Linked DNA regions of Saccharopolyspora erythraea NRRL 2338. The protein of the gene in region 2 binds, or shares a complex with, the protein of the main gene of each other region. Links are inferred from orthologs where the notes say so. Each region holds a gene or a part of one and is shown on either strand. Other genes may lie near its edges.

Region 1 (10,268 bases), 5.0 Mb from region 2 along the record:
CGTGCCTGGCCGAGCTAGGCGACGGCTACGAAGCCCTGCCCGACTTCCGCGCGAACTCCAAGGACGCGGCGGCCATCATCGCCGGCGTCGACGAAGTGACCAAGGAAGCGGGCGAGGCCAGGGGCGACGACAACGTCGCGTTGCCTGGCAGCGGTCCGAAGAGCGACGTGCAGGCATCGGACCCGAACGCGAAGGTGAGCCCGACGCTCAAACGCTTCCAGGAGATCGCAGCGGGTCTGCCTGAAGGCACGACCACCTCTTACTTCCTAACCGAGAACTCCGACGATTTCCGCAGGCAGTGGATCCACGACAACAAGGCGGCGATCAACGCTGCTGCCGAGGAAACGGGACTTCCCCCGGAACTGGTCGCGGGAATCGCGTGGCAGGAGGTCGGCGGCAAAGGCCGGGTGTGGGACGACCTGGCCCAGACCGGTCGGGACATGGCCGAGGACGGCTGGCTCCCGGTAACTCCCGAGAACCTGCCGAGCCGTCTTGGTGGTTCACCGGACGATGTCTCCTACGGCCCGCTGTCCATCCAAACCCGTCGGGCGGCCGAGGTGCTGGGTTACGACCCGGAACACCTCACCGACGAGCAGCGAGACGAGATCAGGGCCGCCGCCGAGGATCCCCGGACCAACGTCCTGATCAGCGCGCAGCACTTGGCCGATCTCAAGGCGCAGAGCGGATACGCCGATGTCCCGCCGGAAAAGATGACCGACGAGCAGCGCAAGGAGATGTACGCCGAGATCGGGGCGCGCTACAACGGCGGGCCGAACTGGAACACCAACCCCGACGCCGCAGCGTACGGTAAAACCCTGGTGCAGCATCTGCCCGAAGCACGGAAGGCATTGCAGTGACGGCGACCTCACCGAGCCGACGACCGAAGCGACGCGTTGCCGCCACGGTGATCAGCGCGGTTCTCTGCCTCGTGCTGGACCTCGTCACGCTCTACGCCGTTGCCTCGTCGTTCCTGATGAGCCCGCGCGGACCATGGGACGACGACGTGCTCACCGCCATCCAGGTGAGTTCCTTCGCCGGTGGTCTGCTCGCTGTGCTGGGCGGACTGCTTCGAACCCTGCCCGTTGCCCGTCGCTGGTTGTCCTGGTGGTGGTTCCTGCCACCGATGGTGCTGCTGCTGGCCGCGATTGCGCGGTTCGGTTCGATGGACATCGCCTACCCGTCCTGATCGACCTGGCCGAGACGGCGACGAGAGGCTTCTTGCGCTTGCCGCCAGGGTCGAGGAGTAGCCGGCCAGGCACCGGTGCTCCTTCGCGGGATTCTCCTACCCAGGACCCGAAAGTCAGAACCTGATGGTGGTTTCGTGGACGTGCTGCCAGCGGAAGCCGTTGGGGGCGGCTGGGTCCTGGCGGAGGACGGCGGTGGTGCGGCGCTGGGTGGTTCTGCCGTGGTGGCGGTGGGTTTCGCGGAAGCGCACCACCGCGAGGTCGGGCGAGGACGTCACGAGCTCGATGTCGCTCACGGCGATCTCCAGGCCAGGCGTGGTGTTGCGGGATTCGGCCAGGTCGCTGAAGAGGTCCTCGGCGGCGAGGGCCGCGCCTTCCACGGTGGTCATGGTGAAGCCGGGCGAGTGCGACTCGCGCAGTTCGTCGATGACCGACGAGTCGCACTCGGTCCCCAGCCAGCGTGCGAGCAGGCGGTGCTGCCGCTCGACTTCGGCGGCGACGCGGCCGGCGAGGTCGGTCACCAGCCGCGCTCGCGCCACTCGGCGAGCTTGGGGCGCTCGGCACCGAGGGTGGAGTCGTCGCCGTGCCCCGGGTAGAACCAGGTGTCGTCGGGCAGCTCGGCGAAGACGCGGGTCTCGACGTCGTCGATCAGGGAGCGGAAGTCCTCCGGCGACGTGGTCTTGCCGACCCCGCCCGGGAACAGCGAGTCGCCGGTGAACAGATGCGGGTGACCGGCCGGGTCGCGGTAGAGCAGGGCGATCGAACCCGGCGTGTGCCCGCGCAGGTGGATGACCTCCAGCGCGGCCTCGCCGACCTGGATCGTCTCGCCGTGCTCGACCAGGCGGTCCGGCGGCACCGGCAGCTCCGAGGCGTCGGCCGGGTGGGCCATGGTGTAGGCGCCGGTCTGGCCCGCGACCGCACCCAGCGCCTGCCAGTGGTCGCCGTGGCGGTGGGTGGTGACGATCGTGCGCAGGCGGGGGCGCTGGTCGTCGTGGCCGAGCAGGTCGGCCAGCCGCTCGGAGTCGTTCGCCGCGTCGATCAGCAACGCGTCGCCGGTCCTGCGGCAGACCAGCAGGTAGGCGTTGTTGTCCATCGGGCCGACGGACATCTTGGTGATGGTCAGCTCGTCCAGCTCGCGCCGGGCCGGAGCGCCGCCGGCCTCGACGTGTCCCGTGTACTGTCCTCGTGGCTCCACGCCAGCGAGCCTAACGGCCCGGGGAGGCGCGGCTCACATCAGCCGTGGGTGAGGCCCCTGTGCGGGGGATCATCCGCCCCCGCCCATGCAGTGGGCGGCAACCCAGGCGGCGGACGACGTCCCAGGCGGCGGGCAGGGAGCGGACGCGGCCCAGGCACCGGACACCTTCCAGGCGGCGGGGACAGCGGCCCATGCAGCCGACGACTGCCCATGCAGCCGACGACCACGGCCCGTGCAGCAGACCACGGCCCGTGCAGCGAACAAAGGCGTGCGCAGCGAACAAAGGCGTGCGCGCTGGATCAACAGCCCCGGCCCGGCAGCCCGAGCCGGAAGCTACGGGTGTTGCGAATGGGACGATCGCGCACTTCCGTTGCGGGAGAACGCAGAACGCCCGAGCCCCCGACCCTCAGAGCCAGGGCGGCAGGGTCGGCAGGGGGTCGCCGGTGAGCCGCTCGCCGCTGGTGCGTCCGAGCAGCCATCCCAGCATCGCGCCGGGGTCGCCGTGCACCTGGCTGGGCCGCGACGTCGTCCCGCGCAGCTCCCAGCTGCGCTCCCGCCCGTCGAAGTCGACCACGACGGTGAGCGCGGGCACGTCGTGCCTGCCGCCGAACTGCTGGACGACGTCCTCGAGGATCTCCTCGACGTCGGGGCGCGGGATGTCGTCGAACCCGAAGCCGTGGTCGAGGTCGACCAGGTGCACCCACAGCTCCAGCAGGCGCCCGCGCAGCACGCCGTGCGCCGGGATCGGGTCGCCCGCCCAGTCCAGGACCTCCGCGGTCCAGGCCCACACCGGCAGCTCGCAGGCGGCGCGGGCGAAGCGCTCGCACGACGCCGCGAGATCCTCCAGCAGCAGCTGCCTGCCGCGCACCGCGCCCTCTTCGATGTCGGCGTCGCGGTCCGACGCGCTGGCGTACATGGGGTGCTCGACGCCCGTGCGCGCCCACCGCAGCAGGTTCAGGAACCCGTCGGCGTTGCGCGCCACGTGCGATATGACGTGCGCCCGGGTCCACCCCGGCAGCAGGCTCGGCCCGTGGATCGACAGCTCGTCGAGGCTCCTGGCGGTCTCCATGAAGCGGTCGCCGGCCTGCTCGATGGCGGCCAGTGCGACCGAGGTCCGGTGGGCTAGCTGCGCGGCGCCGGTGGTGCTGTCGATGTTGCTACGGTCGCCGGCCCCGAGAGCGATGTCAGCCATGGGTCGTCCTCGCTTCAAAAGGGGATTGCCGGTGCTGCACGCCGGTGAGGTTTCGAGAGTAGATGCGATGGCGCCGAGGCCGACAGTGCCCATTCCGGGGTAATTTTGCGTATTGTCGGACGAGGCCCCGGCGCGGTGACGCCGTCCTCACGGCCAGTCACTCGTTCAGGTGACAGCGAGTGACAGTGGACACAGGTCACGCGGTGGTGGACCGGACGCGATCCGAGACTGTCGGTGCCCCCGAATAGCATTGATGTGCGACGTCCTGCAGGCGTTTCACCCCGGCGCCGACCGCGGTGCACCAAACCGGTGCACCGGCACGGTGGACCAAACCGGTGCACCGGCACGGTGGGCCAACCGGCGCACCAACGCGGTGCACCACGGTGCACTGGTCGGTGCACCACTCCGGTGCACCACCGCGGTGCCCGACGCCGGTGTCTCGCCCGGGACGTGCTCGCTGACCCGTTGGGGCCGGCACCGCCTCCTGCCCACACCCGGGCCCGCCCGACACCGGGCCCGCACCGCCGGGGGGTCGCACCCGACCCGGCGAGAACTTCGAAGGGATTGCAGTGGCTGACCGCCTTGTCGTCCGCGGCGCCCGTGAGCACAACCTGCGCGGGATCGACCTCGATCTGCCCCGGGACAGCCTGATCGTGTTCACCGGGCTGTCCGGCTCCGGGAAGTCGAGCCTGGCTTTCGACACGATCTTCGCCGAGGGGCAGCGACGCTACGTCGAGTCGCTGTCCGCCTACGCCCGGCAGTTCCTCGGGCAGATGGACAAGCCCGACGTCGACTTCATCGAGGGCCTGTCGCCGGCGGTTTCCATCGACCAGAAGTCGACCAGCCGCAACCCGCGGTCCACGGTGGGCACCATCACCGAGGTCTACGACTACCTGCGGCTGCTCTACGCCCGCGCGGGCAAGCCGCACTGCCCGGTGTGCGGCGAGGCGATCAGCAAGCAGACCCCGCAGCAGATCGTCGACCAGGTGCTGGCGATGCCGGAGCGCACCAAGTTCCAGGTGCTGGCCCCGGTGGTGCGCAGCCGCAAGGGCGAGTACGTCGACCTCTTCGAGAAGCTGCAGTCGCAGGGCTACGCCCGCGCCCGGGTCGACGGCGTCGTGCACCCGCTGGAGAACCCGCCGAAGCTGAAGAAGCAGGAGAAGCACGACATCGAGGTCGTGATCGACCGGCTCACCGTCAAGCCCACCGCCAAGCAGCGGCTGACCGACTCGGTCGAGACCGCGCTGCGGCTGGCCGACGGCCTGGTGCTGCTGGAGTTCGTCGACGCCGAGGAGAACGACCCCCACCGCGAGCGCAAGTTCTCCGAGAACCTGGCCTGCCCCAACGGACATCCGCTGGGAGTCGACGAGCTGGAGCCGCGCTCGTTCTCCTTCAACTCCCCCTACGGCGCCTGCCCGGACTGCGCCGGCCTGGGCATCCGCAAGGAGGTCGACCCGGAGCTGGTCGTGCCCGACGAGGAGCTGTCGCTGGAGGAAGGCGCGATCGCGCCGTGGGCGGGCGGGCACACCGCCGAGTACTTCACCCGGCTGCTGACCTCGCTGTCGGAGGCGATCGGCTTCCGGATGGACACCCCGTGGAACCGGCTGCCGACCAAGGTCAAGAAGGCGGTGCTGCACGGCACCAACGACCAGGTCCACGTGCGCTACAAGAACCGCTACGGCCGCACCCGCTCCTACTACGCCAACTACGAGGGCGTCATCCCGTTCCTGGAACGCAGGCTGGAGCAGACCGAGTCCGACTACGCGCGCGAGAAGTACGAGGGCTACATGCGCGACGTGCCGTGCCCGGCGTGCGACGGCACCCGCCTCAAGCCCGAGATCCTCGCGGTGACGATGGAGGGCGCCGAGACCGGCGAGATGTCCATCGCCGAGGTCAGCGCGCTCAGCGTGCGCGAGTGCGCGGACTTCCTGAACGGGCTGGTGCTCGGCCCGCGCGAGGAGATGATCGCCGGGCGGGTGCTCAAGGAGGTGCAGGCGAGGCTGGGTTTCCTGCTCGACGTCGGCCTGGACTACCTGTCGCTGGACCGCGCCGCGGGCACGCTCTCCGGTGGTGAGGCGCAGCGCATCCGGCTGGCCACCCAGATCGGTTCGGGACTGGTCGGCGTGCTCTACGTGCTCGACGAGCCCTCGATCGGCCTGCACCAGCGCGACAACCACCGGCTGCTGGAGACGCTGAGCAGGCTGCGCGACCTCGGCAACACGCTGATCGTCGTCGAGCACGACGAGGACACCGTGCGCAGCGCCGACTGGATCGTCGACATCGGTCCCGGCGCGGGTGAGCACGGCGGTCAGGTCGTGCACAGCGGCCCGTACAAGGAACTGCTCGACAACGAGGCGTCGATCACCGGCGACTACCTCGCGCGGCGCAAGCACATCCCGCTGCCGGAGACCCGGCGGCGCAACGACCCCAAGCGCCAGCTCACCGTCGTCGGCGCCCGCGAGCACAACCTGCACCGCATCGACGTGTCGTTCCCGCTGGGCTGCCTGGTGGCGGTGACCGGGGTGTCCGGCTCGGGCAAGTCCACGCTGGTCAACGACATCCTCGCGTCGGTGCTGGCGAACAAGCTCAACGGCGCGCGCCAGGTCCCCGGCAGGCACACCCGCGTCAACGGGCTGGGCAACGTCGACAAGCTGGTGCAGGTCGACCAGTCGCCGATCGGGCGGACCCCGCGGTCGAACCCGGCGACCTACACCGGAGTCTTCGACCACATCCGCAAGCTGTTCGCGGCGACCACCGAGGCCAAGGTGCGCGGCTACCAGCCGGGCCGGTTCTCCTTCAACGTCAAGGGCGGCCGGTGCGAGGCGTGCGCGGGCGACGGCACGCTGAAGATCGAGATGAACTTCCTGCCCGACGTCTACGTGCCGTGCGAGGTGTGCAAGGGCGCCCGGTACAACCGGGAGACCCTGGAGGTGCACTACAAGGGCAAGACGATCGCCGAGGTCCTGGACCTGCCGATCGAGGAGGCCGCGGAGTTCTTCAAGCCGATCAACGCCATCCACCGTCACCTGCGGACGCTGGTTGACGTCGGCCTCGGCTACGTCCGGCTCGGGCAGCCCGCGCCGACGCTGTCCGGCGGTGAGGCGCAGCGGGTGAAGCTGGCCAGCGAGCTGCAGAAGCGCTCGACGGGCAAGACGGTCTACATCCTCGACGAGCCGACGACGGGTCTGCACTTCGAGGACATCCGCAAGCTGCTCGGCGTGGTCAACAGCCTGGTGGACAAGGGCAACACGGTGATCGTCATCGAGCACAACCTCGACGTCATCAAGACCGCGGACTGGGTGCTGGACATGGGACCGGAGGGCGGTAACGGCGGCGGCGAGCTGATCGCGGAGGGCACTCCGGAGGAGGTCGCCGAGGTCGAGGACAGCTACACCGGCCGGTTCCTGGCGCCGATCCTCGCCGAGGGCTGAGGTCCCGGACCGGTTCCGAGGCTGGTCCGCGCCGAGGGCTGACCCGGCGCCGGTTCTCCCACAGCGGCGATCCCGCCTGGTCAGGCCGCGCCAGGTCAGGCGGGGTGCCGGGCGAGCGGCGTCGGTCCGGTCTGGTCAGGCGGGCCGCGGCGGTCGGTCTGGCGTGGTCAGGTGGGCGGCAAGCGGCGCGGTGGTCGGTCAGGCTGGTCAGGTGGGCGGCGGGCGGCGCGGTGGTCGGTCAGGCTGGTCAGACGGTGGCCGAGCGGCGTGGGCGGTGGGTTTGGCCTGGTCAGGCGGGCTGCCGAGTGCGCCGCAACCGGTCCGGCCCGTCAGGCGGCGTGGGTGGTTGGCCCGGCTGGTCAGGTGGGCGGCCGAGCGGCGCGGGCAGTAGGCCCGACCTGGTCAGCGTGCGGCGGGGACGCGGCCGAAAAGCCTGCCCCCGAGGTCCGCGCCCACGACCGCGCCGCTGCCGTCGCGGGTGAAGTAGCCGCGCTCCCCCTGCAGGCCGCCCTCGGTGACGATGTACTCGTCGCCGTCGCCGGGCAGGAAACCGACGGCGGCCGGCGGGTAGTCCGGGGCCATCTCGACGTCCGAGGCGTGGCGGATCTCCGGCCTGATCCCGACGCCGAGAGTGAGCCGGGAGCCGTCGGTGGCGATGTCGAGGTACATGGCGTCGTTCTCGTAGCGTCCGGCGACCTCCCGAGCCCGGGTGTCGTCGTGCGGCACCGGCTGCGGGTCCCGATCCACCACCCCGAGGTAGTGCTCCAGCGCCCACCGGACGACTGCCCGGTTGCACGGGTGGCCGTCCGGTCCGGCGTTGGACAGCGAGACGACGGCGAAGTCCCGTTCGGGCACGATGAGCAGCTCGGCGAACTGGCCGTTGCCCGATCCGCCGTGCCCGATGGTGCGCACGCCGCCGACGTCGCGCAGGAACCAGCAGATCCCGACGCCGTCGCCCAGGGAGCTCGCCCGCAGCGCGACCGTCTGCTCCCGCATGCGGTGCAGCGCATCGGCGGGCAGCACGCCGTCTCCGGTGCCGAGGTGGAAGCGGGCCCAGCGCAGCAGGTCGCCCACCGACGACACGATGCCCCCGCCGGGGTCGTTGCCGCGGGCGCCGGCTCGCCACGCCTTCCACGGCCGCGCGAACCGCAGCTCCCCGTCGTCGCCGCGGTTGTGCCCGACGGCGAACGACCGGACCACGACGTCGTCGAGGTCGAAGAACGTGTTGGTCAGCCCGACCGGCTCCAGCACCAAAGAGGCAACGGCCTTCTCGAAGGGCAGGCCCGTGACCTTCTCGACGACCAGCCCTGCCAGGTTGTAGGCGGCCTGGCTGTAAGAGGCGCGTTCGCCGGGCTCGCCGATCATCGGCAGTCCGGCCATCCTGGCGACGAACCCGGCAAGCGAGTCGGCCTCGTCACCGGCTTCGACGACGTTCCAGTCCAGTCCCGAGGTGTGGTTGAGCAGGTGCCACACCGTGATCTTCGCGGCGGCGCGCTCGTCGCTGAGCCGCAGCTCGGGGACGTAGTGGAGCACCGGTGCCGCCAGCTCCACCTTCCCTTCGGCGGCCAGGCGCACCAGCGCGGTCGCCGTGAACGTCTTCGTCACCGACGCCAGGTGGAACAGCGTGGTCTCGTCGACCGGGCGCGGGTTGTCGACGCTGGTGATGCCGTGGGACGCGCGGATCTCCCGGCCGTCCGCCCACACCCCGGCGGCGACGCCGGGGATGCCGAACTCCGTCGCGGCCGCCTCGACCGCACCGGCCAGCTCGCGCTGTGTCATCGGGTCCCCCTCCGAGCGACTGAACTAAGTACAAGGGAGAACATAGACCCTTCTTGAACAAAGTTCAAGCAATGCCCTGAACATTGTTCAACTAGGCTTTCGGTCATGCCGCGAGACACGCTGACCGCAGACCAGATCGTGCGCGCCGCGATCGCACTGCTCGACGACGAGGGACTGGACGGGCTCAACATGCGCAGCCTGGGCAAACGGCTCGGCGTCGCGGCCACGGCGATCTACTGGCACATCGCGACCAAGGAGCAGCTGGTCCAGCTCGCGGGCGATGCGATCTGGGACGAGGTGGAGCTGCCCGATCCGGACTCCGCGGACTGGCGGTCCGCCGCGACGGCCGTGGCCACGAGCACGCACGCGATGCTCGTCCGGCACCCCTGGCTCGGGCAGGCGTTCGGCAGCTATCTGCTCTCCGGGCCGGCGAAGGCCCGCCGCGACGAGCACACCCTCGCCATCTACGAGAAGGCCGGTTTCGCCCCCGACGACGCCGACCGCGCGGCGGCCACCGTGCTGATCTTCGTGCTCGGCAGCGCCCTCGGGCCCGCGGCGCAGGTCTCGCTGACCCGGCGGCTGAACCGCGACGGGGGCAACGCCGAACAGCGGCTCGCCGAGACCATGGCCCGCAGCGCGGAGATCGCCGAGCAGTTCCCGCGCCTGCGCGAGCGCATCGGCACCCCTGCCGCCGTCAACTACGCCGCGGCACCCGACAACACCTTCGAGTTCGGTCTGCGCTCCATCCTCGACGGCTTCGAGGCCCGCCTCGCCGAGCGCGGCGACGGGTGAACCGTCCAGGCCGCTTGCACCTCACCGGAAACCGCCTGCCCGCAGCCGAGTTCGAGGCATCCGGTCCGAGGCCGCGACGGCTCACGGCACAGCCCGCGACGGCTCACGGCACGGGGCAGCGGGGGTCGCGGTGGGCGACCGGGTCGCGCTGGAAGCGGCCGCAGACCAGTTCGTCCTCGGGCGGGGTGCCCGCCCCGCCGGTGACGCGCAGGATCGAGATCGACTTGTCCACCGGGATCTGCCCGCCCGCCCCGTAGTCGATGGTCCCGCTGGAGCCGACGAACGGCGCCTTGCCGATGCCCCGCCACACCGTGCCGCCGGTGACCGGCGTGCGCTGGGTGGGCGCCGGGTTGTCCCCGTCCATGCCGGTGATCGTCTGCACCGCCAGCGCGATGACCTCCAGCGCGTCGCGGGCCAGCAGTCCGCGTCCGCGCAGCGGCGTGCCCTGCTGGCTCTGCGGGTCCCACGCGCTGCGGCCGGTGAAGGACACGTGGTCGAGCACGACGCCCTCGTGGTCGTCCATCGCGTCGTCGAGCACGAGCTTGCTGGTGTCGTCACCGGCCAGCAGTTGCGGGTAGTTCTCCGGTTTCCCGCACTCGGGCGGCATCTTCGTCAGGAACGTCGCCAGGTCGTTGGCCCGCCCGGCGAAGAACACCAGGTTCTGCTTGCCGCACGGGATCCGGTCGCTGTCCGGC
Region 2 (10,927 bases):
CGCGCGTAGGAAAGCTTCAACCCGTCACCTCCGACCACGAAGGTCACGCGGAGCGAGTCCACGGTGTAGTGCGGTGGTCCGCCGATGTCGTCCCACTCGCACGAGGGACCGGACACGTCGGAATCCGCCTGCGGTGCACCGGCGATCCCGAGCGCGACGAGCTGTTCCGGGCTCAGCACGCGGCACGGATCCTGGTGGAGGCTCCCCGTCTCCAACGGTTTGTCCACACTCGGAGCGCCGTGCAGGTCCGGAGGAGGAGCCGGCGGCGGGGAGACCGCCGCCGGTGCACCGCAACCCGTGATCAGAACGCTCGTCAGCAGCGGAGCGAGCACCAGTGCGGACTTCTTGATCACGGCTATCCTCACCTAAAGAGCGAGTTCGCTATCTCGTCTTCTTGGGCGTCGTACGCACGCATGGAGGCCAACAGCTCCGCTATGAGGGCCTGGATGCCGTCGATGCGGGGCTCCGCCGCCCGTAGGTACGAACTGGCGGCCTTCGGCCCGAGCCGCTCGGCCGCTTCGGCGCTGTGGGGGTCCAGGCCGGGTGGGCGCACGTAGTCGCCGAGGAGTTGGGCCTTCTGCATCGCGTCGACCAGCGCCGCCTCGGCGTGCTGGAGGTCGGCGATCACGTGGGGGATCTCGGCGCGGTCCACCTCGAAGCCGACGCTGGTGGCCGCTCCGGCGCTCAGCGCCTGGTCGGCCGCGGCCGGGCGCTGGCTCGCACCGTCCGGCGACACGGCCAAGGACGCCTTCACGATTCCCATGGGACCTCCCGGGCTCCCCAAGGCAATTCGCCACAAGGACCGGCCCGAGTTTGACAGAGAGTCACCGAAGGAATCAGTGACCGTTGCGGTATTGATGGCCGTAGCTACCGGATTTCATGCTTATGCCGCAACTTCGGCAACTCCGCCGAGGAGCGATTTCCTCCGAGCAGTGGATACCTCGCTCGGTCACCCCGGGTTATCGTCCGCGCGCATCGGCGTCCAGCGGCCAAGCCCTGCCGAGGACACTACCGTCGCGCGGGCCGCGCGCAATGAGCCAGTTGGCATATTCCAGACGGGATCAGGACTGCCGACCGCCGCCCTGCGAACCCTCCTCGCCGGAATCCATTGGGCCGACCTCCAGCCGGAAGTCCTTGCCGTGGCGCTCGGTGCCCGCGATGACGGCCTGCTCCAGGACCTCGGCGCCCTTCTGGCCGCGCCGCATCAACGGGTCGTCGCGCAGGTCCTTGGTCAGCGCCACGCACAGCAGCACCATGACGATCGCGAACGGCGCCGAGGCGATGAAGGTCAGGTTCTGGATCCCGCTCAGCGCGTCCTCACCGCCGATGACCAGCATGATCGCGGCCACCGCCCCGGTCGCGGCACCCCAGAAGATCACCATCCACCGGGTCGGTTCGATCGTGCCGCGCTGGGCCAGCGTGCCCATGACCACCGACGCCGCGTCCGCGCCCGACACGAAGAAGATCGCAACCAGGACCATCACCAGCACTGTCGTGATCAGCGAAAGCGGCAGCGTCTCCAGCACCGCGAAGGTCTGTGCCTCCTCGCCACCGCTGCGGTAGACGTCGATGCCGCGGTCCTGGATGCTGATCGCGCTGCCGCCGAGGATGCAGAACCACACCAGGCTGACCGCGCTCGGTACCAGGATCACGCCGCCGACGAACTGCCGGATCGTGCGGCCCCGGCTGATGCGGGCGATGAACATGCCCACGAAGGGCGTCCACGAGATCCACCACGCCCAGTAGAAGATCGTCCAGCTCGACAGCCAGGTGTTCATCTCGGTACCGCCGGTCGCGCCGGACCTGGCGATCATGGTCGCGAAGTCGCGCAGGTAGACGCCGACCGACGTCGGCAGCAGGTCCAGGATGAACACCGTCGGCCCGACCACGAACACGAACAGCGCGAGCAGGGCGGCCAGCACCATGTTGATGTTGGACAGCCACTGGATGCCGCGGGCGATGCCCGAGACCGCCGACAGGATGAAGCAGATGGTCAGAACCAAGATGATCAGGACCAGCACGGTGCTGCCGACCCCGCCGATCCAGCCCGCCGCCTGCATACCGCCCTGGATCTGCAGGGTGCCCAGGCCCAGCGACGCCGCCGAGCCGAACAGGGTGGCGAACAGCGCGAGGATGTCGATCAGCTTGCCGATGGGCCCGTCGCAGCGGCGCCGTCCGATCAGCGGTGCGAACACCGCACTGATCAGCTGCTTGCGGCCGCGGCGGAAGCTGCTGTAGGCGATGGCCATCCCGACCACCGCGTAGATCGACCAAGGGTGCAGGGTCCAGTGGAACAGGGTGGTCGCCATCGAGACCTCGACGGCCTCGTCGGAGAAAGGCGGCACGGTCCCCGGCGGCGGGTTGACGAAGTGCGCCAGGGGTTCGCTGACGCCGAAGAACATCAGGCCGATGCCCATGCCGGCGCTGAACATCATCGCGATCCAGGAGACGGTGCGGAACTCCGGCTGCTCGTCGTCGGCGCCGAGCGGGATCGTGCCGTAGCGGCTGAAGGCCAGCCACAGGGCGAACACGACGAACGCGGTGGACGCCAGCACGAAACCCCAGCCGATGTTGGTCACCAGCCAGGACAGCGCGCTGCTCGCGGCCTTGCCCAGCGTCCTGGTCGACAGCGCGCCCCACAGGACGAAGAACACCGTGATGGCGGAGGTGACCCCGAAGACGACGAAGTCGGTGCGCGCCCGGTGCTCGTTCGCGCCCGCACCGGGCACCTGAACGAGATCTCTCTGCTCCGTCATGACGTCGCGCCTCCTCGTGACCATGGGAGTCGCGTCAACCGTCACTCGAAGGCGCGTTCCCGGCAACTCAGGAGTGCCCCCCGCCACGCGCGCCACTCCCGTGGTCTGACCTGCGAGGGTGACACCGGGCGGCGGACGCCCCCGGCAGGCGACCCCGGCGGGCGACCCCGGCAGGCGGTGCCGCGGAACGCGGCCCGACGACGGCGCCGGTGAGTCGGGCTTGTTTCACGATGCGGCGGTGTGAGCGCCGGACCGCTCCGCCACCGGCGCCCCTACGCGAACGACGTCTGCGTTCCCTAGCCCACCGGCGCCGGGCGCCCGGCCAGCGACTCGAGCAGCTTCGCGCACCAGTCCAGCAGCGCTTCGTCGCGCAGCGGCGGCGCGCCGATCCGGCCGCCCGCGGCGCCCTCGGTCGGCCGCGGCACCGAGACGGTGCGCACCGCGGCCTTGTACACCGCCTTGGGATACAGCCGCTTGAGCCGGACGAGCTGCGAGTCGGCCAGTTCCAGCGGCGCCGCCCGCAGCGACGTGCCCTGCTGGGTCACCTCCGTGACCCCGTGCGCGCGGCACAGCTGGCGGAACGCCGCGACCTTGAGCAGGCGCTCGACCGGCTCGGGCAGGGAACCGTAGCGGTCGGTGAGCTCGGCCCGCACCGCGTCGAGGGCCTCGGTGTCGCCCGCCGCGGCGATCTTGCGGTAGGCCTCCAGCCGCAGCCGCTCCCCCGGCACGTAGTCGTGCGGGATGTGGGCGTCCACCGGCAGGTCGACCCGCACCTCCGGCAGCTCCTCCTCGCCCGCCCCGGGCTCGGCCCCGGCGTGCCTGCGGAACGCCTCGACGGCCTCGCCGACCAGCCGCACGTAGAGGTCGAAGCCGACGCCCGCGATGTGGCCGGACTGCTCCGCGCCGAGGATGTTGCCCGCGCCCCGGATCTCCAGGTCCTTCATCGCCACCGCCATGCCCGCGCCCAGCTCGGAGTTCTGCGCGATGGTGGCCAGCCGGTCGTGCGCGGTGTCGGTCAGCGGCTTCTCCTCCGGGTACAGGAAGTAGGCGTAGCCGCGCTCGCGGGCGCGTCCGACCCGGCCGCGCAGCTGGTGCAGCTGCGAGAGGCCCAGCACGTCGGAGCGTTCCACGATCAGGGTGTTGGCGTTGGAGATGTCCAGGCCGGTCTCCACGATCGTGGTGCACACGAGCACGTCGTGCTCGCGCTCCCAGAAGCCCTGGATGATCTTCTCCAGCCGGTCCTCGTTCATCTGCCCGTGCGCGGTGACGATCCGCGCCTCCGGAACGAGCTCGCGCAGGTGCCGCGCGGCCTTCTCGATGGTCTGCACCCGGTTGTGCACGAAGAAGACCTGGCCGTCGCGCAGCAGCTCGCGCCGGATCGCCGCCGCGACCTGCTTCTCGTCGTAGGCGCCGACGTAGGTCAGCACCGGGTGGCGCTCCTCGGGCGGGGTGAGGATGGTCGACATCTCGCGGATGCCGGCCATGCTCATCTCCAGCGTCCGCGGGATCGGCGTCGCCGACATGGTCAGCACGTCGACGTGCGTGCGCAGGGCCTTGATGTGCTCCTTGTGCTCGACGCCGAAGCGCTGCTCCTCGTCGACGATGACCAGCCCGAGGTCCTTGTAGCGGACGCCGGTCTGCAGCAGCCGGTGGGTGCCGATGACGACGTCGACGGTCCCCTCGGCCAGGCCGGTGGTGGTCTGCTCGGACTCCAGCGGGTCGGTGAAGCGCGACAGGCCCTTGACCGTCACCGGGAACGAGCGCATCCGGTCGGTGAAGGTGTTGAGGTGCTGCTGGGCGAGCAGGGTCGTGGGCACCAGCACCGCGACCTGCTTGCCGTCCTGCACCGCCTTGAACGCCGCGCGCACGGCGATCTCGGTCTTGCCGTAGCCGACGTCGCCGCAGATCACCCGGTCCATGGGCACCGCGCGCTGCATGTCGGCCTTGACCTCGTCGATGGCGGCGAGCTGGTCGCCGGTCTCGGTGTAGGGGAAGGCGTCCTCCAGCTCCCGCTGCCACGGGGTGTCGGCGCCGAAGGCGTGGCCGGGGGCCGACTGGCGGGCGGCGTAGAGCTGCACCAGCTCGGCGGCGATCTCCTTGACCGCCTTGCGCGCCTTGGCCTTGGTGTTCTTCCAGTCCGAGCCGCCGAGCTTGTTCAGCGTGGGCAGCTCGCCGCCGACGTAGCGGGAGACCTCGTCGAGCTGGTCGGTGGGCACGAACAGCCGGTCGCCGGGCTGGCCGCGCTTGCTGCTGGCGTACTCCAGCACCAGGTACTCGCGGGTGGCGCCGCCGACGGTGCGCTGCACCATCTCGACGTACTTGCCGATGCCGTGCTGCTCGTGGACGACGAAGTCGCCGGCCTTCAGCGCGAGCGGGTCGACGGCGTTGCGGCGCCGCGACGGCATCCGGCGCATGTCCTTGGTGGAGGTGCCGCCGCGCCCGCCGGTCAGGTCGGCCTCGGTGAGCACCACGAGCGCGACCTCGGGCGCGGCGAAGCCGTCCTCCAGGCCGCCGCGGGCGACCGTGACCACGCCGGGCTCGGGTTCTGCGGTGAGCCCGTCCTCGGCCAGCCGGGCGGGCAGCTCGCCCTCGCGGAGCTGCTGCACCGCGCGCTGCGCGGTGCCCGCGCCCGCCACGACCAGCACCGCCGCGCCGCCGGCGGTGGTGTGCGCGCGCAGGTCGGCGAAGGCCCGTTCCACCTCGCCGCGGTAGGCGTCGACCTGCTTGAGGGCGAGCCGGACGACTCCGTCGTCGTCCTCGGTGTCCTCGCTGCTGAGCTGCGTCAGCGTCCACCACGGCAAGCCGGTCGACTCGGTGTGCGCGGCGACCTCGGCCAGGCCGCGGTAGGCCGAGGCGCCGAGGTCGATGGGCGCCCTGCCGCCGTCGGCGGCGACCATCCACGACGCCTCCAGGAACTCCTGGCCGGTGCGCACCAGGTCCGCCGCCCGCGCCCGCACCTTCTCCGGGTCGGCGACCACGACGTGCGTGCCGCCCGGGACCAGGTCGGTCAGCAGCCGCATCTCCCCCTCGCACAGCGCGGGGATCAGCGCCTCCATGCCCTCAACCGGGGCACCGCCGGCGATCTTGCCCAGCATCTCGTTGAGGTGCGCGTCGGCCTCGTGCTGCTCGGCGAGCTTGGCCGCGCGCTCCTGCACCTGCTCGGTGATCAGCAGCTCGCGGCAGGCGGGGGCGAACAGGGTGGTGTCCTGCGCTTCGGGCAGCGACCGCTGGTCGGCGACGGAGAACGGGCGGACCTCGGTGACCTCGTCGCCCCAGAACTCCACCCGCAGCGGGTGCTCCTCGGTGGGCGGGAAGACGTCGACGATGCCGCCGCGCACCGCGAACTCGCCGCGCTTCTCGACCATGTCGACCCGGTTGTAGGCCAGCGCCGCCAGCTTCTCGACCAGTTCCTCGAAGTCGTGCTCGTCGCCGACGCGCAGCCGCACCGGCGCCAGCTCGCCCAGCCCGGGCGCGATCGGCTGGATGAGGCTGCGCACCGTCGTGACGAGCACCCTGATCCGGCCGTGATCGTGCTCCTCGGGGTGGGCGAGCCTGCGCAGCACGGCGAGCCTGCGGCCGACGGTGTCGGCGCGCGGGGAGAGCCGCTCGTGCGGCAGCGTCTCCCACGACGGGAAGACCTCCACGCCGTCGGAGCCGATGAGGTCCGACACCGCGGCGGCGACCTCCTCGGCCTCCCGGCCGGTCGCGGTCACCAGCAGCACCGGGCGGTCGGCGGCGGCCAGCGCGGCGGCGGCCAGCGGGCGGGCGGCCGCCGGACCCTCCAGCACCAGGCGCGGCCGGTCCACGGCCTCGACGACCTGCCGGACGGCGCTGTCGCGCAGCATGGTTTCGAGCAGTCCGCGCAGGGGACCGGCCTGGCTCATGGCATCTACCTCGCACCGAACGTCTGAGAACGCGGACACACCCCTGCCCGGGACTTCGCCCGATGCGCCAGGGCTGCCGGTGGACATGGCTGCACGCACCAGTCGGGCGGCCGCTGCCGGGGGGTCGCCGGTCCAGCGTACGACTCCGCCCCGACGGCCTGCGCCCGGACCGAACGACAGCCGTTCGCCTATGACCGGTGTCACACTGGGCGGCATGCTTCGGTCCGCCGCATCCGCCCTGGTCTGCCTGGTTGTTCTCGCGGGTTGCGCCACCGCCGGCCCTCCCGTGCCCGCGCCGCAGGTACCGCAGGCGCCGAAGCCGGTGGCCGGCGGCGAACTGCGCGTCGAGGTCGCCGCCTCCGGGCTCCAGCACGGCTGGGACATCGGCTTCCTGCCGGACGGCAGCGCCCTGGTCACCCAGCGCCCGGCGCGGCTCGCGCTGCTGACGGGCGGGCAGGTCCGGCCGGTGGCCGCCGACCTCGGCGACGTCCTCGTCGAGGGCGAGGGCGGTTCCATGGGGCTGCTGATCCATCCCCGGTTCGCCGAGAACCGGCACTTCATCACCTGCCAGACCCACCAGGCCGGCGGCCGGGCCGTCGACGTCCGGCTGGTCACCTGGCGGCTGGCCGACGACGGCGCGAGCGCGCAGAGGGTCGGCGAGCCGCTGGTGACCGGGCTGCCGGTCAACCCCAGCGGCAGGCACTCCGGGTGCAGGCCCGGTCTCGCCGCGGACGGCGCGCTGCTGGTCAGCACGGGCGACGCCGCCCGTCCCGCGACGTCGCAGGACCGGTTCGGGCTCGGCGGCAAGGTGCTGCGGATGAACGTCGACACCGGCGACCCGCTGCCGGACAACCCGTTCGCCTCGTCGCCGAACCCCAACGAGCGGCTGCTGCTGACCTACGGCCACCGCAACCCGCAGGGCGTCGCGCTCCGGCCGGGCGGCCAGGTGTTCGTCTCCGAGCACGGGCCCGACCGCGACGACGAGGTCAACCTGCTCCGGCCGGGCGGCAACTACGGCTGGGACCCGTCCCGGGGCGGAACCGAGGACAGCTACGACGAGTCCGTGCCGATGACCGACCTGCGGCGCTTCCCGGACGCGGTGCCCGCGGTGTGGTCGTCGGGGCGCGCGCGGGAGGCCCCCTGCGGGGCGGCTTTCCTGACCGGACCGCAGTGGGGCCGGTTCGACGACATGCTCGCCGTGACCGCGTTGCGGGGCACCAAGTTGTCGCTGTACGCGGTGAATCCCGACGGGAGCGTGCGCGGCACCGAGGTGCCCGCGGCGCTCGACGGCACGTACGGCAGGCTGCGCGCTGCCCGTCAGGGCCCGGACGGCGCGCTCTACGTGACCACGTCGAACGGCGACGACGACAAGATCCTGCGCATCACCGCCGGCTGACACGGCAAGGCCGCGGCAGCAACCGGAGGTTCTGCCGGCCGCACCGCTACGCGAGCCTTTCCGACGCGGTGGCGGTCGGCTCCTCCACCACCTCCGCACGGGCGGCGGGCCGCGCGGCGACCGCGATCGCCACGGCACCCAGCGCGCTGATCGCGCCGAAGACGTAGAAGCCCCACGGGTACGCGATGCCCGCGGTCAGCAGCGCCCCGCCGAGCAGCGGGCCGGTGATCGCACCGATCCGGCCCACACCGGTGGTCCAGCCGAGCCCGGTGGCGCGGGCGGCGACCGGGTAGGCGCGGCCTACGAAGGCGTAGACCAGCACCTGGGCGCTGAACACGAAGAACCCGGCCATCAGCACCGCGCCGTAGAGACCGACCGCGGGCAGCCGCACGCTCAGCAGCGCGAGCATAACTGCCGCCGCGGCGAACCACACCACCGTCGAGCGCTTCACGCCCGCGCGGTCCGCGACCCCGCCGGCCACGACCAGCCCGAGCACCGCGCCGACGTTCAGCGTCAGCAGCAGGCCGAGCGAGGCGCCGAGCGGGTAGCCCGCGGCCCGCATGATCTCCGGCAGCCAGGTGTTGAGCCCGTAGACCAGGATCAGCCCGAGGAACGAGGCCACCCAGAACGCGACCGTGGACACCGCCATCCCGCCGCGGAACAGGGTCGCGATGTTCTCGCGCACCGAGGCCGGCTTCGCCGCGGAGTCCGCGGTGGCCCGGAAGACCCGCGACTCCGGCAGGTAGCGCCACATCAGCGGCACCAGCACCAGCGCTGGCAGCGCACCGGCGACGAACATCATCCGCCAGCCCACGACCGGGATCAGCAGCAGACCGAGCAGCGCGGTGAGCACCGCTCCCACGTGGTAGCCGGTCATGATCGTCGTTGTGGCGCTGCTGCTTCGGCCGCCCCTGGCGAACTCGGTCACCAGCGTGATCGCGGTGGGCAGGCAGCCGCCGAGGCCGAGCCCGGCCAGGAAGCGCAGCAGGCCGAACACCACGATCGACGGCGCCAGCGCGCACAACGCGGTGAACAGCGAGAAACAGGTGACCGACAGCAGCAGCACCCGCCGCCTGCCGACGAGGTCGGTGACGGTGCCGATCACCAGCGCGCCGACCATCATGCCGAGCAGGCCGACCGTCGAGACCAGCGAGGCCGAGGCCGGGGTCAGGCCCCACACCCGCTCGTCGAGCATCACCGGCAGCACCGTGCCGAGCACGACGAGGTCGAACCCGTCGAGCAGGACCGCCGTCCAGCACAGCGGCAGCACCCAGCGGGCGTTCCCGCGGTCGATCTTCCCATCACCCGGCACGGCAGTCCCCTCGTCGAGTCGCACGTGAGAAGGAGACTGACGTCACTCGGGTCATATGTCCAATACCACCAGGTAGCGTGCTCCATATCCGGGAGGTATGGCACGGCGGGAGGATGCGTGGAACTGCGGCACCTGCGCTACTTCGTGGCGATCGCCGAGGAGCAGAGCCTCACCCGTGCCGCCGCGCGGCTGCACATCGCCCAGCCGCCGCTGAGCGCGCAGCTCCGCAAGCTGGAGACCGAGCTGGGCGCCGTACTGGTGCACCGCACCGCACGCGGTACCCAGCTCACCGACGCCGGACGGGTGCTGCTGGAAGAGGCGCGGCGCATCCTGCACGAGGTCGACCACGCGGCGCAGATGACGCGCGAAGCGGGCAGCGGCCGCGTCGGGCGGCTCTCGCTCGGCTTCATCCCGTCGGCGTCCAACGTGGTGCTGCCGCCGATCCTGCGGCAGTTCAAGGCCCGCTACCCCGAGGTGCGGCTGCGCCTGCGGGAGATGCGCCCGGACGAGATCGTGGAGCGGCTGCACGACCGCCGGATCGACGCGGGCTTCTTCTACCTGCCCATCGACGACCCGTCGCTGCACGTGCGCAGCGTGGCCGACGACTCGCTGGTGCTCGCGCTGCCCTCCACGCACCCGCTGGCGGACTCCCCCGAGGTCGACCTGCGCGCGGTGGCCGGCGAGCCGTTCATCCTCCCGCCCCGCTACGACATGCCCGGCCTCTACACGAGCGTCACGCAGGCGTGCGAGCGAGCCGGGTTCACCCCGCGCGTCGTCCAGCCCGACGTGTGGCTCATGCAGACCATCGTCGGGCTGGTCGCGGGCGGGATGGGGATCGCGGTCGTCCCGTCGTCGGTGCAGCAGATCCCGCGCGCGGGAGCGACCTTCGTGCCGCTGACCGACGTCTCGGCCACCGCGCGGATGGCCATGGCCTGGCGGCGCGAGATCGGGACGCCGGTGCTGCGTTCGTTCCTGGACATCGCCGCGGCGGCACCGGAGCAGCCAGGCGCGGCCGGCGGGGTCCGGCCGAGTGCGTCTGACGCGCCCCGACCGGGCGCGGCCGGTCCCGCCCTGCCAGGCGGGACCGGACCGTCTCAGTCGAGCGGGGTGCCGACGTAGTTCTCTGCGAGCAGCGTCCGGCCCGCGCGGGAACGGGTGACGAAGTCGAGCTCGGCGCGCTGGCGGTTGAGGTCGAACCCGCTGGCCTCCGGCATGCGGTGCAGCATCGAGGTCATCCACCACGAGAAGTGCTGCGCGCGCCAGACCCGCGGCAGGACGGTCGCGGTGTAGGCGTCGAGCGCGCCCGTCTCGCCGCCCGCGAAGTACTCGGCCATGGCGCGGGAGAGCACGTAGACGTCGGCGATGGCCAGGTTCATGCCCTTCGCACCGGTCGGCGGCACGGTGTGCGCGGCGTCGCCGGCCAGGAACAGCCTGCCGTACTGCATCGGCTCGCACACGAAGCTGCGGAAGTGCAGGACCGACTTCTGGAAGATCGGCCCCTCCAGGATCCGCGCTCCCTCTCCGGAGACCCGGGTGTGCAGCTCCTGCCAGATGCGGTCGTCGGGCCAGTCGGTGGGGG

Evidence for each region.
Region 1: the proteins of mfd (region 2) and uvrA are in contact, whole or in part, in a crystal structure (PDB 4DFC), measured with the Escherichia coli proteins. The link is inferred for Saccharopolyspora erythraea NRRL 2338 from one-to-one orthologs.

Annotation. Positions count from the first base shown.
Region 1 is NC_009142.1:5,943,371-5,953,638, reverse strand. What follows is about bases 3,763-7,202. They hold uvrA (excinuclease ABC subunit UvrA), read left to right. Parts: upstream 3,763-4,140; coding sequence 4,141-7,002; downstream 7,003-7,202. In the rest of the region: SACE_RS25685 (hypothetical protein), read left to right, coding at 1-857; SACE_RS25680 (hypothetical protein), read left to right, coding at 905-1,186; SACE_RS25675 (hypothetical protein), read right to left, coding at 1,301-1,723; SACE_RS25670 (MBL fold metallo-hydrolase), read right to left, coding at 1,702-2,379; SACE_RS25665 (maleylpyruvate isomerase family mycothiol-dependent enzyme), read right to left, coding at 2,786-3,571; SACE_RS25655 (serine hydrolase domain-containing protein), read right to left, coding at 7,405-8,781; SACE_RS25650 (TetR/AcrR family transcriptional regulator), read left to right, coding at 8,887-9,573; SACE_RS25645 (ABC transporter substrate-binding protein), read right to left, coding at 9,677-10,268. UniProt on the Escherichia coli protein: The UvrABC repair system catalyzes the recognition and processing of DNA lesions. UvrA is an ATPase and a DNA-binding protein. A damage recognition complex composed of 2 UvrA and 2 UvrB subunits scans DNA for abnormalities.
Region 2 is NC_009142.1:919,691-930,617, reverse strand. The notes cover bases 2,853-6,951. They hold mfd (transcription-repair coupling factor), read right to left. Parts: upstream 6,641-6,951; coding sequence 3,053-6,640; downstream 2,853-3,052. Other genes in these bases: SACE_RS04070 (PQQ-dependent sugar dehydrogenase), read left to right, coding at 6,855-6,951. Outside these bases: SACE_RS04090 (DUF3558 domain-containing protein), read right to left, coding at 1-353; SACE_RS04085 (hypothetical protein), read right to left, coding at 362-763; SACE_RS04080 (BCCT family transporter), read right to left, coding at 1,062-2,756; more of SACE_RS04070, read left to right, coding at 6,952-8,036; SACE_RS04065 (MFS transporter), read right to left, coding at 8,083-9,330; SACE_RS04060 (LysR family transcriptional regulator), read left to right, coding at 9,466-10,467; SACE_RS04055 (4-hydroxybenzoate 3-monooxygenase), read right to left, coding at 10,443-10,927. UniProt on the Escherichia coli protein: Couples transcription and DNA repair by recognizing RNA polymerase (RNAP) stalled at DNA lesions. Mediates ATP-dependent release of RNAP and its truncated transcript from the DNA, and recruitment of nucleotide excision repair machinery to the damaged site.